One region of the Mycobacterium sp. IDR2000157661 genome, then DNA from elsewhere that is predicted to be linked to it. Evidence: predicted binding sites of a transcription regulator. Region 1 holds the regulator's gene; the other holds the start of a gene.
What was found. Region 1 encodes LexA, which represses DNA repair genes until DNA is damaged. Its sites were predicted from a motif close to CGAACANNTGTTCG; they were not measured.

Region 1 (7,235 bases):
GACCACACTCCGTGGGTCGGCGAGGTTCAGGTGCCCGGCAGCGCGTCGAACCTACTCGAATACCGGTTGTCGCAGCACGGCCAAGAGGTCGTCGGCTTCACGGTGCACGTGCCGCACTACCTGGCTCAGACCGACTATCCCGCCGCGGCCGAAGCTCTGCTGGCCGAGGTGGCCCGCAATGCCTCGCTGCAGATCCCGCTCGACGCGCTGGTCGCGGCGGGTGCCGAGGTGTTGACGAAGGTCAACGAGCAAGTGGAGGCCAGCGTGGAGGTCGCCCAGGTGGTGACTGCGCTCGAGCGTCAGTACGACGCGTTCGTCGCCGCCCAGGAGAACCGGTCGCTACTGGCCAGCGACGAGAAGCTGCCGAGCGGTGAGGAGCTCGGCGCCGAGTTCGAGCGGTTCCTGGCCCAGCAGTCCAAGGACAAGGACCGATTCTCCGACGGCGACGACACCCGATAGCTTTCGCGCCGGAACCGCTCGGTGTCGACAATTCGCGCCGGTCCCGAAGGTTGGCTACGTTGTCGCAATGGCAGTGCGAACGAACCTGCGCCCGGTGCGGGAGCTCACCCCGTCGTTGCAGTTCCGCACCATCCACGGCTATCGGCGCGCCTACCGGGTGGTGGGCTCGGGCCCGGTCATCCTGCTGATCCACGGCATCGGCGACAACTCCACGACGTGGGACACAGTGCAGTCGCGACTGGCCCAGCGGTTCACCGTCATCGCCCCCGACCTGCTGGGTCATGGCAAGTCCGACAAGCCCAGGGCGGACTACTCGGTGGCCGCGTACGCCAACGGCATGCGCGACCTGCTCAGCGTGCTCGACATCGACCGGGTGACGGTCGTCGGCCACTCCCTCGGTGGCGGGGTGGCGATGCAGTTCGCCTACCAGTTTCCTCAGTTGGTCGACCGGCTGATCCTGGTCGGCGCCGGCGGGGTCACCAAAGACGTCAACATCGCGTTGCGGTTCGCCTCGCTGCCGATGGGTAGCGAGGCAATGGCACTGCTTCGGCTGCCGTTCGTGTTGCCTGCGCTGCAGATGTTGGGCCGCGGGGTGGGCGGGCTGTTCGGTTCGACCGGGCTGGGCCGCGACATCCCACAGATGCTGCGCATCCTGACCGATTTGCCCGAGCCGACGGCCAATTCGGCCTTCGCCCGCACCCTGCGGGCCGTCGTCGACTGGCGCGGTCAGGTGGTGACGATGCTGGACCGCTGTTACCTCACGCAATCCGTTCCGGTGCAACTCATCTGGGGCAGCGGTGACTCGGTGATACCGGTGAGCCACGCGCAACTGGCGCACGCGGCGATGCCCGGCTCGCAGCTGGAGATCTTCGACGATTCCGGCCATTTCCCGTTTCATGACGATCCGGACCGCTTTGTCGAGGTCGTCGAGAAATTCATCGACTCGACCGAACCCGCGGTCTACGACCAGGATTACCTGCGCGGACTGCTGCGTACGGGTGTTCGCGAGGGCACGATCGGCGGACCGGTCGGCACCCGGGTTGCGGTGCTCGACGCGCTGGACCACGACGAGCGCAGCGCCACCTGAGCAGGCGCGCGCGGGCGCACCGCCGCACCGGCACCACGAAGTAGCATCGGCGGCATGGCTATCGACGTGACGGTGCTGCGCGTTTTCACCGATCCTGACGGCAATCACGGCAACCCGCTCGGCGTCGTCGACGCCGGCACCGTCGGTGCAGGCGATCGCCAGCGGATCGCCACGCAATTGGGTTACAGCGAAACCATTTTCGTCGACCTCCCGGCCCCCGGCGCCAGCACCGCGCATGCCCGAATCCATACGCCGGCCGTCGAACTGCCCTTCGCGGGGCACCCGACCGTCGGTGCGTCGTGGTGGTTGCGCGAGCGGGGCACCCCCGTCCACACGCTGCGCGTGCCTGCGGGCGTGGTGCAGGTCGGCTACTCCGACGAGTTGACGACGGTCAGCGCGCGTGCGGAGTGGGCGCCGGAGTTCGCCATCCATGACCTGACCTCGACCGACGACTTGTTCGCCGCCGACCCCGACGACTTTCCCGACGACGTCAACCACTACCTGTGGACCTGGACCGATCGCGAGCGTGGCGGTATCCGATCGCGCATGTTCGCCGCCGACCTCGGCGTGCCAGAGGACGAGGCCACCGGAGCCGCCGCGGTGCGCATCACCGACTACCTCAGCCGCGACCTTGCGATCGTTCAGGGCAAGGGGTCCCACATCCACACGCAGTGGAGCGCTGATGGCTGGGTACGCATCTCCGGTCGCGTCGTCAGCGACGGCACCAGACAGGTCGAGTGACCCGTCTCGGCTCAGGCGGCCTAGTTCGGCGTCGGCTGCGGCGACCGGCGGTGCTCTCGAAGCGCCTCGATCTCGCGCTCGAAATCCTCGGCCGAGGTGAAACCTCGGTAGACAGAGGCGAACCGCAGATACGCCACCTCGTCGAGGTCGCGCAGCGGGCCCAATATCGCCAGCCCGACCTCATGGCTGGGCACCTCGGGCGACCCGGCGGCGCGCACGGCATCCTCCACCTGCTGCGCCAGCAGATTCAACGCGTCGTCGTCCACCTGCCTGCCCTGGCACGCCCGCCGCACGCCCTTGATGACCTTCTCCCGGCTGAACGGCTCGGTCACGCCGCTGCGCTTGACCACTGCCAGCACCGCCGTCTCCACGGTGGTGAAGCGCCTACCGCATTCGGGGCATGAGCGGCGGCGCCGGATGGCCTGGCCTTCATCGGTTTCGCGCGAGTCGACCACGCGGGAATCGGGGTGACGGCAGAACGGACAGTGCATCACCGCTCCTTCGCCACGCCAACGTATGACCGCCTCGAACGGCTTCGAGCCTACCTGCGCAGGCCGCGAGCGGCCCAGCGCCGGTCCGAATCGCGCGTATCCGAGCGACTTGTCGCTGAACATGACTGTGCAACAGGACTTCTCACCACCAGCCGGGGATCAGCCGATCGGTGCGATGAGGGTCTGGCCGGCGTCGAGGGCAACCGATTCCAGTTGGTTCAGCTCGCGGATCCGCTCTGCCACCTCCCCGACAGGAGCGTCGGGGGCGACGCGCTGCGCGACCTGGTTCAGCGTTTCGCCGGTCTGCACCTGCACCACGGCCAGCCGGTCCGGCACCGCGGCCGGCGTAGCTCCTACCACCCCGCCGAACTGTGCCACCAGCCCGAGCCACACCGTGATGCCGCCGGCGACGAGTGCAAGGAAAACGGTGGTGGCGGGCGTGATGGGCCGGCGCCGGTGCGATGCCCGTGACATGAGCACGCCGGTACCGCGGTGGTGAAGCGGCGCCCCACCGGGCCGGTTCGACCGCGGCCGACGTGCGCCCACCTGCCGGCGAGGGGGCCTGACCTGCTGCCGCGGGGCCTCGGTGATCTCGAATTCCCGAGTGTCGAGGATCGTCATGTCTTCCTGCCTCTCAGTCGCTGTTATCGCTCTTGTGTTCGAACGATACTCGATCATGTGTTCGATTGATAGAACGTGTGATCGAACCGTTGCGAACGATTCCGTACGATAAAGCACCCCACCGACAGGGAGTGGGCACCGCGAGCCGACCCCTCGAACCACCCCCCGGTCGGACGCGACACGCGTCGAACACATGTTTGATTAATCGCGCGTGGCGGGTTACATTCGGCACCATGGACCACAGCAGCGACGCCCCGGGCAACACCGGCGGGAGCCGAGGACTCGACACGGGTCTCACGGAACGTCAGCGCACCATCCTCGACGTCATTCGCGCCTCGGTCACCAGCCGTGGCTATCCCCCCAGCATCAGAGAGATAGGTGACGCGGTGGGTCTGACATCGACATCGTCGGTGGCCCACCAACTGCGGACCCTCGAACGCAAAGGTTATCTGCGTCGAGATCCCAACCGCCCGCGCGCGGTCGACGTGCGCGGCACCGACGAGCACGTGACGCCGATCGTCGCCACCGACGTGGCCGGTTCCGATGCGCTACCGGAGCCCACCTTCGTGCCGGTGCTGGGCCGCATCGCCGCCGGCGGGCCCATCCTCGCCGAAGAGGCCGTCGAGGACGTTTTCCCGCTGCCCCGCGAACTGGTCGGCGAGGGTTCGCTGTTCCTGCTGAAGGTCGTGGGTGACTCGATGGTGGACGCGGCGATCTGCGACGGCGACTGGGTGGTGGTGCGTCAGCAGAATGTCGCCGACAATGGCGACATCGTGGCGGCGATGATCGACGGCGAAGCGACGGTCAAGACGTTCAAGCGCACCCGCGGGCAGGTTTGGCTGATGCCGCACAACCCGGCGTTCGACCCGATTCCAGGCAACGAGGCCGCGGTGCTCGGCAAGGTCGTCACCGTCATCCGCAAGATCTAGTCCCCGCGGACGAACCCGTTCGTGACGGCGAATTCCTCGCTGGAGAACCATATTTCGGCGCGAACGTCGTCGTACCCCGCGCTTCCTGGCGACCAGTACCGACCCGTCTGAGTGTCGGCCTTCACCGGGTAGCCCTCCGGGGCCTCATCGGAGTCGCCCAGCGGTAAGCGAAACGCAGGCTGCGCCACTTCCGGTTCGTCGATCTCGATGCGCGCATGCCTGCCGGTGTCGGTGAGCGGATCGTGTTCGATCATGGGCTCGGCACCGGTCACCACGGGCGTCGGTGCGGTGTCCACGGCGTCGGGGTCCTCCTCGTCGGTGCCCTGGTCCGTAGGCGGCTGTGACGGTTCGTCCTCGACATCGCGCGGGGCTTCCCATGGATTCGGCGAGGCCGCGGACCCCGCGAAGGCGCCCATCCCCTCGCTGGCATACCGATCGCCGAACATCGCGGCCGAGTAGTCGTCGGCCGGTTCGGACGTCTCCCGGGGCCCCACCGCGCTGTAGACCCGATCGACGTCACTGGCGAAGCCGTCGTCGAACTCCTCACCGCCGAAGGGATCCCGGTCCGACCCGCGGCCGTCGTCGTCTCCGCCGCGTCGGCTGCGCACCGCCGCGAAGACCACGAGGCCGATGAGCATCAGCACTGGCACGAGAGCCAGCAGCCACCACCAGCTGAACTCGAACCATCCGCGGTCGGAATCGGAGGCCTGCGGGCTCGCGGGCGCCTCCCCGGGCGCCTGCTCACCTGGCACCTGCAGGTCGGACAACTGGGCGGCGAGATCCGGCGGCTCGGTGGTGAATTCGCGGGTGGACCTGTCCCAATTGATCACCCCGCCGCTGAACCGCTGCGTGACGACGTCACCGCTCTCGCTCTGGTCGGCAACCGGCGCGCCGAGCGGCCCCGCGGCTCCGTCCAGCTCGGCCCAAGCGGCCTTCATGGCGCCGCGCACGATGACGGCGCCGTAGTCGGGCGTCCAGAAGATGACCGGCTTGTCCTCGGCGGCGAAGGTGACCATTCGGCTCTCCGTGGCCAGGCCACCGTCGACCTCACTGGTGGCCGGGAAACCGAGATCGCCCTCCGGTCCGCCAACGCTCTCGTACTTGGCGAGCACCTGGCCGGTGACCACCCTGGCGCCGGTGGCCGGACTGTAGAAGATCTTGCCGCCCGCGAAGTCCTGCGCGAGCCCGTCCTTGCCGATGGGATACGGCGGCCCCTCCGCGGCTCCCAGCGGACCGAGGGGACCGCCGGCGGCGCGGCGGGCCGCGTTGATCGCGGAGGTCGGGTCATCGGGCACCGCGAGGTCGCCCAGCTGTCCCGCCAGGTCGGGCGGCACGGTGGTGAAGGTCTTGTCGCGCATGTTGTACGACAGCTCACCGCCGGTGAACGTCTGGGAGACGACGTCACCGCGGAAGGTCTCGTCGCTGGTGGGCACTCCCAACACTCCCGACGATCCGCCCAGCGCGTCCCATGCCGCGTTGATCGCACCGCGGACGACGTGGGCGCCGGTGGCCGGGGTCCAGAAGATGACCGGGTTGTCGCTCGCGCTGAACGTGCTGTTGCGGCTCTGCGGCGCGCGGCCGGGGCCCTCATCGATGGTGGGGAAACCGAGGTCGCTGTCGGCCGGGCCGCCCAGCGACTCGTACTTCTCCAGGATCGCGCCCTGCACGTAGTGCGCGCCCGTCGCCGGGGTGAAGAACATCTTGCCGCCGGTGTAGTTCTGCGCGAAGCCCTCGCCGGCCCGGTACACGTCGCCCTGCTTGGGTCCCAGCGGTCCGCCGGCGCCGCCGCTGGCCTCCCATGCCGCGGTGATGGCGGCGTTGGCGTCGGCTTCCGGCTGCGCTGCGGCTACGGGCGCCAGCACCAGGGCAGCCGCAATCACCACCAGACCGGTCGCCAGCCGGCCCAGCACCGTCGTGCGCCGGGTGTCACGCCCGCTCATTCGCCCTCCCGGGGTCGGCGGGAAATCCCGCACAGATTCTGCGCCTGGCAACTATCCGTCAGCGGATGCCGATAACCGACGAATTCGCGAATCTTGGAGAGAAACTACCCGCCGCCACCCCCGCCGCTGCAGATAACCCGCGCGCCGCGCCGAATCCGGGTGATCAAACGCCCATGCTGCGGCCGATGATCTCCTTCATGATCTCGGTGGTCCCACCGTAAATGGTCTGCACACGAGCATCGAGATAAGCCCGCGCGACGGGATATTCCCGCATATAGCCATAGCCGCCGTGCAATTGCAGACAGCGGTCGATCAAATGGACCTGTTTCTCGGTCGAATACCATTTCGCCATCGCGGCCTGCTCGGCGGTGAGCTTGCCGTCGAGATGGAGCCGGATGAACCCGTCGACCATCATGCGCACCACGGTCGCCTCGGTCGCCAGCTCGGCCAGCAGGAACCGGCTGTTCTGCTGGCTGCCGATCGGGCGCCCGAATGCCTTGCGCTCCTTGGTGTATTCGAGCGTCGACTCGAGCACCGACTCCATCGCAGTCGCCGCCATCACCGCGATCCCGATCCGCTCCTGCGGAAGGTTCTGCATCAGATAGATGAAGCCCTGGCCCTCCTCGCCGAGGAGATTCTCCGCGGGCACCTTCACGTCGGTGAACGACAGCTCGGCGGTGTCCTGAGCGTCCAGGCCGATCTTGTCGAGTTTGCGGCCGCGCTCGAAGCCATCCATGCCCCGCTCCACGACGAGCAGCGAGAAGCCCAGCGCGCCCTTGTCCGGATCGGTGCAGGCGACCACGATCACCAGGTCGGCGTTGATGCCGTTGGTGATGAAGGTCTTCGCGCCGTTGAGGATGTATTGGTCCCCCTGCTTGACCGCCCGGGTCTTGATCGCCTGCAGGTCGCTACCGGTGCCGGGCTCGGTCATGGCGATCGCCGTGATCAGCTCTCCGCTGCAGAACTT
Region 2 (7,235 bases), 1.8 Mb from region 1:
GGCGATCAACGAGGTGGAACCGCGGATTCGGGCGTTGTTGTCGGCCTATCCCCGGATGTCGGCGACGGTGCTCGCCGAGCGGGTGGGGTGGACGGGCTCGATCTCCTGGTTTGGGGAGCGGGTCCGGATGATCCGCCCGGAGTACCTGCCCGCTGATCCGGTCGACCGCCTCGAGCATCCGCCGGGTCGGGTGGTCCAGTGCGATCTGTGGTTCCCGGCACCCAAGATCGCGGTCGGGTTCGGTCAGGAGGCGATGCTGCCGGTGCTGGTGATGGTGGCCGCGTTCTCCCGCTTCATCGCCGCGGTGATGCTGCCCTCGCGCCAAACCATGGATCTGGTGGCCGGGATGTGGCAGCTGCTCTCACAGAACTTCACCGCGGTGCCGCACGAGTTGTGGTGGGACAACGAGGCCGGGATCGGACGCCGCGGCCGGTTAACCGATCCGGTCACCGCGTTGATCGGGACGCTGGGTTCGCGGCTGGTGCAACTCAAACCCTATGACCCCGAGTCCAAGGGCATCGTGGAGCGAGCCAACCGGTATCTGGAGACTTCGTTTCTGCCCGGGCGCAGCTTCACCTCACCGCAGGACTTCAATGATCAACTGGGACTGTGGCTTCCGACCGCAAACCGTCGTCGGGTGCGGGTGTTGGATGGTCGCCCGGTGGACTTCTTGGCTGCCGACCAAGCCCAGATGCTGACCCTGCCACCGGTGGCGCCGACAGTGGAGACGAAGACGTCGGTGCGGTTGGGGCGTGACTACTACCTGCGGGTGGCCGGCAACGACTACTCGGTGGATCCGAGTGCGATCGGCCAGCTCGTCGAGGTGAGGACCACCCTGGCCCAGGTGACCGTGATGCGGACGGGGCGCCTGCTGGCTGCTCACGATCGCTGCTGGGCAGCGCGACAGACCCTGACCGACCCTAAACACGTCGAGACCGCTGCGGTGTTGCGTCGACAGTTCCAAGCCGGGCCGCCACCGGCGACCGGTGACCAGCTGGTGCGTGATCTGGCAGACTACGACCGGGCATTCGGCGTCGACTTCACCACTGCCGAAGTCACTTCTGATGGTGAGGTGGCATGAGCATGGCCGAGGATCCGATGAAGGCCGTCCTGCACTACGCCCAAGCCCTCAAGGCGCCACGCATCCGCGACGCCGCGGCCCGCCTGGCCGAGCAAGCCCGCGACGCCGGCTGGACTCACGAAGAGTATCTGGCGGCCGTTTTATCGCGGGAGGTTGCGGCTCGTGAGGCCTCCGGTGCGGCGACCCGTATCCGCTCCGCCGGGTTCCCGACCCGGAAGTCTTTGGAGGACTTCAACTTCGATCACCAACCCGCACTCAACCGGGACATGATCGCCCACCTCGGCACCGGCGCGTTCCTGGCCAAGGCCTCCAACGTGGTCCTGCTCGGGCCACCCGGAACTGGCAAGACCCACCTCGCCATCGGATTGGCGGTCAAGGCCGCGCAGAGCGGGCATCGCATCGCGTTCGCCACCGCGGTGGACTGGGTCGCTCGCCTCAAGGCCGCCCACAACGCCGGGCGGCTCCCGGCTGAGCTGGCCAAGCTGCGTCGCATCGGGTTACTCGTTGTCGACGAGGTCGGCTACATCCCCTTCGAACAGGACGCGGCGAACCTGTTCTTCCAACTGGTCTCCAGCCGCTATGAACACGCCTCGCTGATCTTGACCTCGAACCTGCCCTTCGCCCGCTGGGGCGACGTGTTCGGTGATCAAGTGGTGGCCGCGGCGATGATCGACCGCATCGTGCACCATGCCGACGTCCTGACCCTGAAGGGATCCAGCTATCGGCTCAAGGACACCGGAATCGACACCTTGCCCTCCGCACGCGCAGACAACACGGCACAATAACCACAACCACGTGGCCTACTTTTCGACCGTCGCTTCTGGCCTACATTTGGACCGTCGTCAACAGCTCACAACTCGTCAAGGATCCGACCGTTCCCGCACTTACTGGCCAGCTGGTACCGCATAGCGGCTGCTTCGCTGATTGCTCGGCGCTGTGTCAACGTCAACCCCATCCACTGGGCGTACGCGCGCATTCTCGATGAGGCAACGAAGCACCACTTCGACTGAGCCACCGGATTCGGCGTGCCAAAACAACTTTGGCCTCATTGAACACATACGCCTCAACTTGGTCCCGACTTGTCGGTGCTCGAACATATGTTCTACCTATGAGCGCATCGGCGGGATTCGGCAGCGACGTGGCCTCGGCCGTTGCGCGCCTGCGAGCCGCACGTGACGAGCTCATGGAGTCGCGCCTGGACATGTCGAGCATCGGTGAGCTGTTGGAGGTGCTCGATGCTCTCGAAAACGACCGACGTCGCGCGCCCACGCTCGAACACCGCATCCTCGAGGAACTTCGCGGCCGCGTCGCACCCCCCGACATCGGCGCCAAGAACTGGAGTGAGGTGCTCCAGCGGCGGCTGCGGATCAGCGCCGCCGATGCGCGCAGACGTCTGGACGATGCGGAGGATCTGAGCCCTCGGCGCACGATGACCGGGGAAGCGCTGGAGCCGACGATGCCCAACGTCGCGAAGCGGCAGGCCGCGGGGGAATTGGGTGCCGACCATCTGCGCGTCATCCGGAAGTTCTTCCGTGAGCTGCCCCACGGGGTGGACTACCAGACTCGCCAGGGATGCGAGGAGACCCTGGCACAACTTGCCGCTGAACACACCCCCGACGTGTTGCGCGCGGCCGCCGACCGGCTGGCCGCACTGGTGAATCCCGACGGCGTGTTCGACGACCTCGACCGCGCACGCCGTCGTCACTTCACCATCGGCAAACAGGAAGCCGACGGGATGAGTCCTGTCCGCGGGCTGCTCGACCCAGAAGCACGCGCGACACTCGATGCGGTGTTGAGCAAGTTGGCCGCCCCAGGGATGTGCAACCCGGACGACGAAGCACCCTGTGTCGACGACGAACCGAGCCCAGACCATGTGAGCGCCGATCATCGCTCCCAGAGTCAGCGCAATCACGACGCCCTCAAAGCGATGGGCCGTTCGGTGCTCTCCTCGGGAGAGTTGGGCAAGCACAGAGGATTACCGGTGACCATCATCGTCTCGACGACACTGCAGGACCTGGAGTCAGGTGCCGGGCTGGCGGTGACCGGCGGTGGCACGACGCTGCCGATGAGCGACGTCATCCGCCTGGCCAGCCAGGCCCACCACTACCTGTCGATCTTCGACAAGCACACGCAGGAGCCGCTCTACCTCGGCCGAACCAAGCGCCTCGCCTCTGCCGGTCAGCGAATTGTGTTGCACTCCAGAGATCGCGGGTGCACCGCCCCGGACTGCACCGTGGCCGGATACGGCTGCCAGGTACACCACGCGGTGCTGGACTGGGCCGACGGCGGACTGACCAACATCACCGACGAGGTGTTGGCATGTCCGCCGCACAACCGCCTCGTCACCGAGGGCGGATGGACCACGCGAAAACGCAGAGACGGACGCGTCGAATGGATCCCGCCGCCATTGCTCGACACCGGCCAAGGCCGCGTCAACAACTACCACCACCCGCAGCGGTACCTGCAGCCGAAGGAAGAGGAGTCGGAATGAAGATCCTGGTTGCCACGCGCCTGACGCAGGGCACGGCGCCGACGGACTATCACTACTGCGTCGAGGGCGAACTCGTGTGGATGCAGGAGCCTTGCGACCGAGACCTCAGGGATCCCGCAATGCCGTGTGGATGTGGCCGCGGGTTTGCAGGCGCGGCGTCACATCGAGCGACCACGACCGCAATGGTCGTCGACACGGAGTTGACACGCGATGATGTCGTACTCGCATTCAAGACCAGCCTCGTCGATGGCGGATGGCCGAGCGAATGGGCAGAGGCCGTCGCAGACGAGAACCTCGAGATCGCTGCGCAGCTTCCAGTTGGAACCATAATTGTTCGGAACCTGGAGAAGTACTTCCTACGAGGTGCGCTTTTCGGCGGTGATGGCTAACGGAACCGCCCACGCAACTCGTTCTTCAACACCTTGCCGGTGAGGTTTCGCGGAAGCTCCCGCACGAGTTCGAGCCGCTCCGGCGACTTGTGGCGGCTCAAGCCCTGGGCTGCACAATGTTCCGACAGCACCGCTAGCGTCACCTCGGCGTCGGGTTGTGCGACGATCACCGCGCACACCCGCTCACCGGTGCGTTCATCGGGAACGCCGATGACCGCGACGTCGGCGACCGCCGGATGCGTTGCCAGCACCCCCTCGACTTCGAGCGCCGAGATGTTCTCCGCATTGCGGATGACCGCGTCCTTGATGCGGCCGGTGACGACGACGTTGCCGTCGGCGTCGATGCGCCCCCGGTCGCCGCTTCGGAACCACCCGTCGGCGTCGAAAGCGTCGGCGTCGAGCGCCTCGTCGACATACCCCAGGAAGCACTGCGGGCCCTTGAGCCGCAGTTCGCCCTCCTCGCCGGGGGCGACCTCACGCTCGTTGTCGTCAACGACACGGACCGAGACACCCGGCACCGGTCGTCCGACGGTGTGGTCGAGCACCTCGGGCGCGCCGTCCGGCGGCGGCGATGTCACCACCGGGAACTCGGTCAATCCCCACGAATTGGCCACTCCGGTGACACCGAGCGTCTCGCGCACCTGTCGCCCAAGCTCCGCGGTGATCGGCGCTCCGCCGCCGACACAACCACGCAGGTCGGGGAAGAGCGGGTCCGGACCGTGGTCGCGCTGGGCGGCCATGAACGCGACGAAGAACGGGGTTGCTGAGCCGAGCATCGTCGGTCGATGTGCCGCAATAGCTTTCGGTGTGAGCACCGGGTCGAATGCGTCGAACAACACGAGTCGCATGCCGGTGAGCAGGCTCGCCGCCAGCATCGAGGCACCACCGATATGCGACACCGGGAAAGCGATCGGATTGACGTCGGTATTCGACGCACCGACCATTCCCACCACGCCTGCCGACCCGGCGATCACCGAGCGATCGCAGTGCCGCACGCCCTTCGGCGCGGCAGTTGTCCCCGACGAGTAGTACACCCAGCGTGGCAGGGTGGCCGACGTCGGCGGGTCGGGCAGCGACGCGGGATCGCCTGCAGGCAACCGCAGCCCGTCGGTAACGGGCGCCGCATGATCGACCACCACGACGGTCATCGGCTGATCTCGCGCGAGCTCGTCGGCTAGATCAACGTGGTCGAAGCCGCGCCACACGCCCGGAACTACCAGAAATTCGGTACCGAGTTGCGTTGTCACGAAACGGACTTCGCTCTCGCGCCAGATCGGCAGGATGGGGTTCTGCACGGCGCCCAGGCGGGTCAGCGCCACCATGACGACCATCGTCTCCAGCGTGGTCGGCAGCTGCCAGGACACCACGGAACCGTCGCCGACCCCGCGGGCCGCGAGTGCCGCTGCCGTGCCCTGCGCCGCATCGCGCAACTCGGCGTTCGTCAGGCTGCGGCCGAAGTCGTCGACGAGCACCACGCGGTCCGGATGTGACCGGGCGGCGTCCTCGACCAAACTCCAGTAGGTACCGGACATCAATATCTTCTGTTCTTCGCGCAAGCGTCCCCTGCCCTTCGGGCGTGGGCCCACATCAGCGACTCGGCAGGAGCAGCCGCCGTTTGGCCAGGATATTGCGCATCATCTCGTTGCTTCCGCCCGACACCGTGTAGGCACGCGACCACAACCAGGACTCACGCAGCCGCTGTTCGGCCTGCTGGACAATCGGATCGGCATTCTCGGTGCACACCGTAGCCGCGAGTTCGGCGCCGTAGGCCGAAACCCGGTGATAGGTCTCGGCGAAGCTCAGCTTGGCGATCGAGCCGTCGCCCACCTGCTCCGCGCCGATCATGAGACGTTCGACATGGTCATCGATGAATGCCTTCGCCACCTCGACCTCGACAGCCAGCTCGGCCACTCGCTGGCGAACGTCGGCGTGCTCAAGTGCGGGACTCTCCTCGAGGGTGGCGTGCCGGACCACGGTGACCAGATCGTCGATCAGCAGTTCGAGCAGGATCACATTGCCGCCGATACCGAACCGTTCGAAGTCCAGGCCGGCCATGATGATCGACCAGCCCTGGCCAGGCTCACCGATCAAACCGTCCGCGGCGAGAGTCACCCCGTCCAAGAAGACCTCGTTGACCTCGATCGCCTCGTTGATCGTCCGGATCGGCCGCACCTGAACACCCGGCGCCGACAGCGGCACGATGAAAGCCGACAGGCCGTGGTGGCGCGACGACGCCGGGTCGGTGCGGATCAACGCCAGCCCCATATCGGCCCAGTGCCCGTCGGTGATCCAGGTCTTCTGGCCGTTGATCACCCAGGTTCCGTCGGACTGCACCACGCCTTTGGTCCGGACAGCGGCAATGTCGCTCCCGGCATCGGGCTCGCTGAGCAACTGACACCACACGTGCTCGCTGCGCCGGATCGGCGGCAGCAGGGCCGCCTTCTGTTCGTCGGATCCGAAGTGCAACAGCACGTGCGCGGCAAGATTGACCTGATCCACGGGTCGCGGCGCTCGGGCACGCAGGATCTCCTCACTGAGGATCCGGTCGTGCAGCGGGTGATGATCCGCGCGCCCACCGTGCTCGACGGGCCAGTCCGCACCGACGAACCCCGCCTCGAACAGCGAGGCGAACCAGGCGCGCAACTGGCCTTCCTGCTCGGCATTCTCCGGCGCACGGCGCCCCTCTCTGGCGTCGAACGGCGGGGCGTGCTCGGATATGTGCGCCCTGACACGACGCCTGAACTCGGTCAGGTCTGTTTCGCTGGGACGGGTCACCATCCGGACCTCTCCGCGACCAGGCCACGGCTGGAGCGAACGGTTCCGAGCAGGAAGCCGTTGGTGAATACCCGGCGAAGCTCGTGGTGCAACGGGTACTCCCAGGTGAATCCGATGCCCCCCGACAGTTGCATGCACTCGTCCACGGCGGCCGTCGCATTGGCTGTCAGATAGGCATGGGCGTGTGCGGACAGTGTGATGGCGTCGTCTGGCGTATCGGGGTCTGCGAGCGCTCGGGCGGCCTTCATGACGATCGCGCGCGCCTTCGCCTCGAAGACCAACAAATCGACCAGCCGGTGCTGCACCGCTTGGAAACTCGCGATCGGCACCCCGAACGCGATGCGCTCCTTGAGATAGCCGACCAACCGTTCGAAGGTGGCCGACACGGCACCCAGCGAGTCAGCGCTGAGCAGCACCCTGGCCATCGCGAGCAGTTGATCGGCGCGTTCGGGCCCGCCGATCAGCGCAGCCTCGGCTTCGGCGACCTCGACGCGCCACG

Region 2: the regulator LexA is predicted to act here: its motif matches at 2,172-2,185, upstream of K3G64_RS07570 (HNH endonuclease signature motif containing protein).

The regions. Positions count from the first base shown of each region.
Region 1 is NZ_CP081006.1:4,533,190-4,540,424, forward strand. Features, by position in the region: gene K3G64_RS23270 (proteasome assembly chaperone family protein) at 1-459, shown strand, start outside; gene K3G64_RS23275 (alpha/beta fold hydrolase) at 527-1,546, shown strand; gene K3G64_RS23280 (PhzF family phenazine biosynthesis protein) at 1,601-2,287, shown strand; gene nrdR (transcriptional regulator NrdR) at 2,308-2,778, opposite strand; gene K3G64_RS23290 (LysM peptidoglycan-binding domain-containing protein) at 2,938-3,399, opposite strand; gene lexA (transcriptional repressor LexA) at 3,633-4,328, shown strand; gene K3G64_RS23300 (LGFP repeat-containing protein) at 4,325-6,268, opposite strand; gene K3G64_RS23305 (acyl-CoA dehydrogenase family protein) at 6,432-7,235, opposite strand, start outside.
Region 2 is NZ_CP081006.1:1,351,313-1,358,547, forward strand. Features, by position in the region: gene istA (IS21 family transposase) at 1-1,081, shown strand, start outside; gene istB (IS21-like element helper ATPase IstB) at 1,084-1,866, shown strand; gene K3G64_RS07570 (HNH endonuclease signature motif containing protein) at 2,190-3,572, shown strand; gene K3G64_RS07575 (DUF7715 family protein) at 3,569-3,961, shown strand; gene K3G64_RS07580 (class I adenylate-forming enzyme family protein) at 3,958-5,493, opposite strand; gene K3G64_RS07585 (acyl-CoA dehydrogenase family protein) at 5,549-6,739, opposite strand; gene K3G64_RS07590 (acyl-CoA dehydrogenase family protein) at 6,733-7,235, opposite strand, start outside.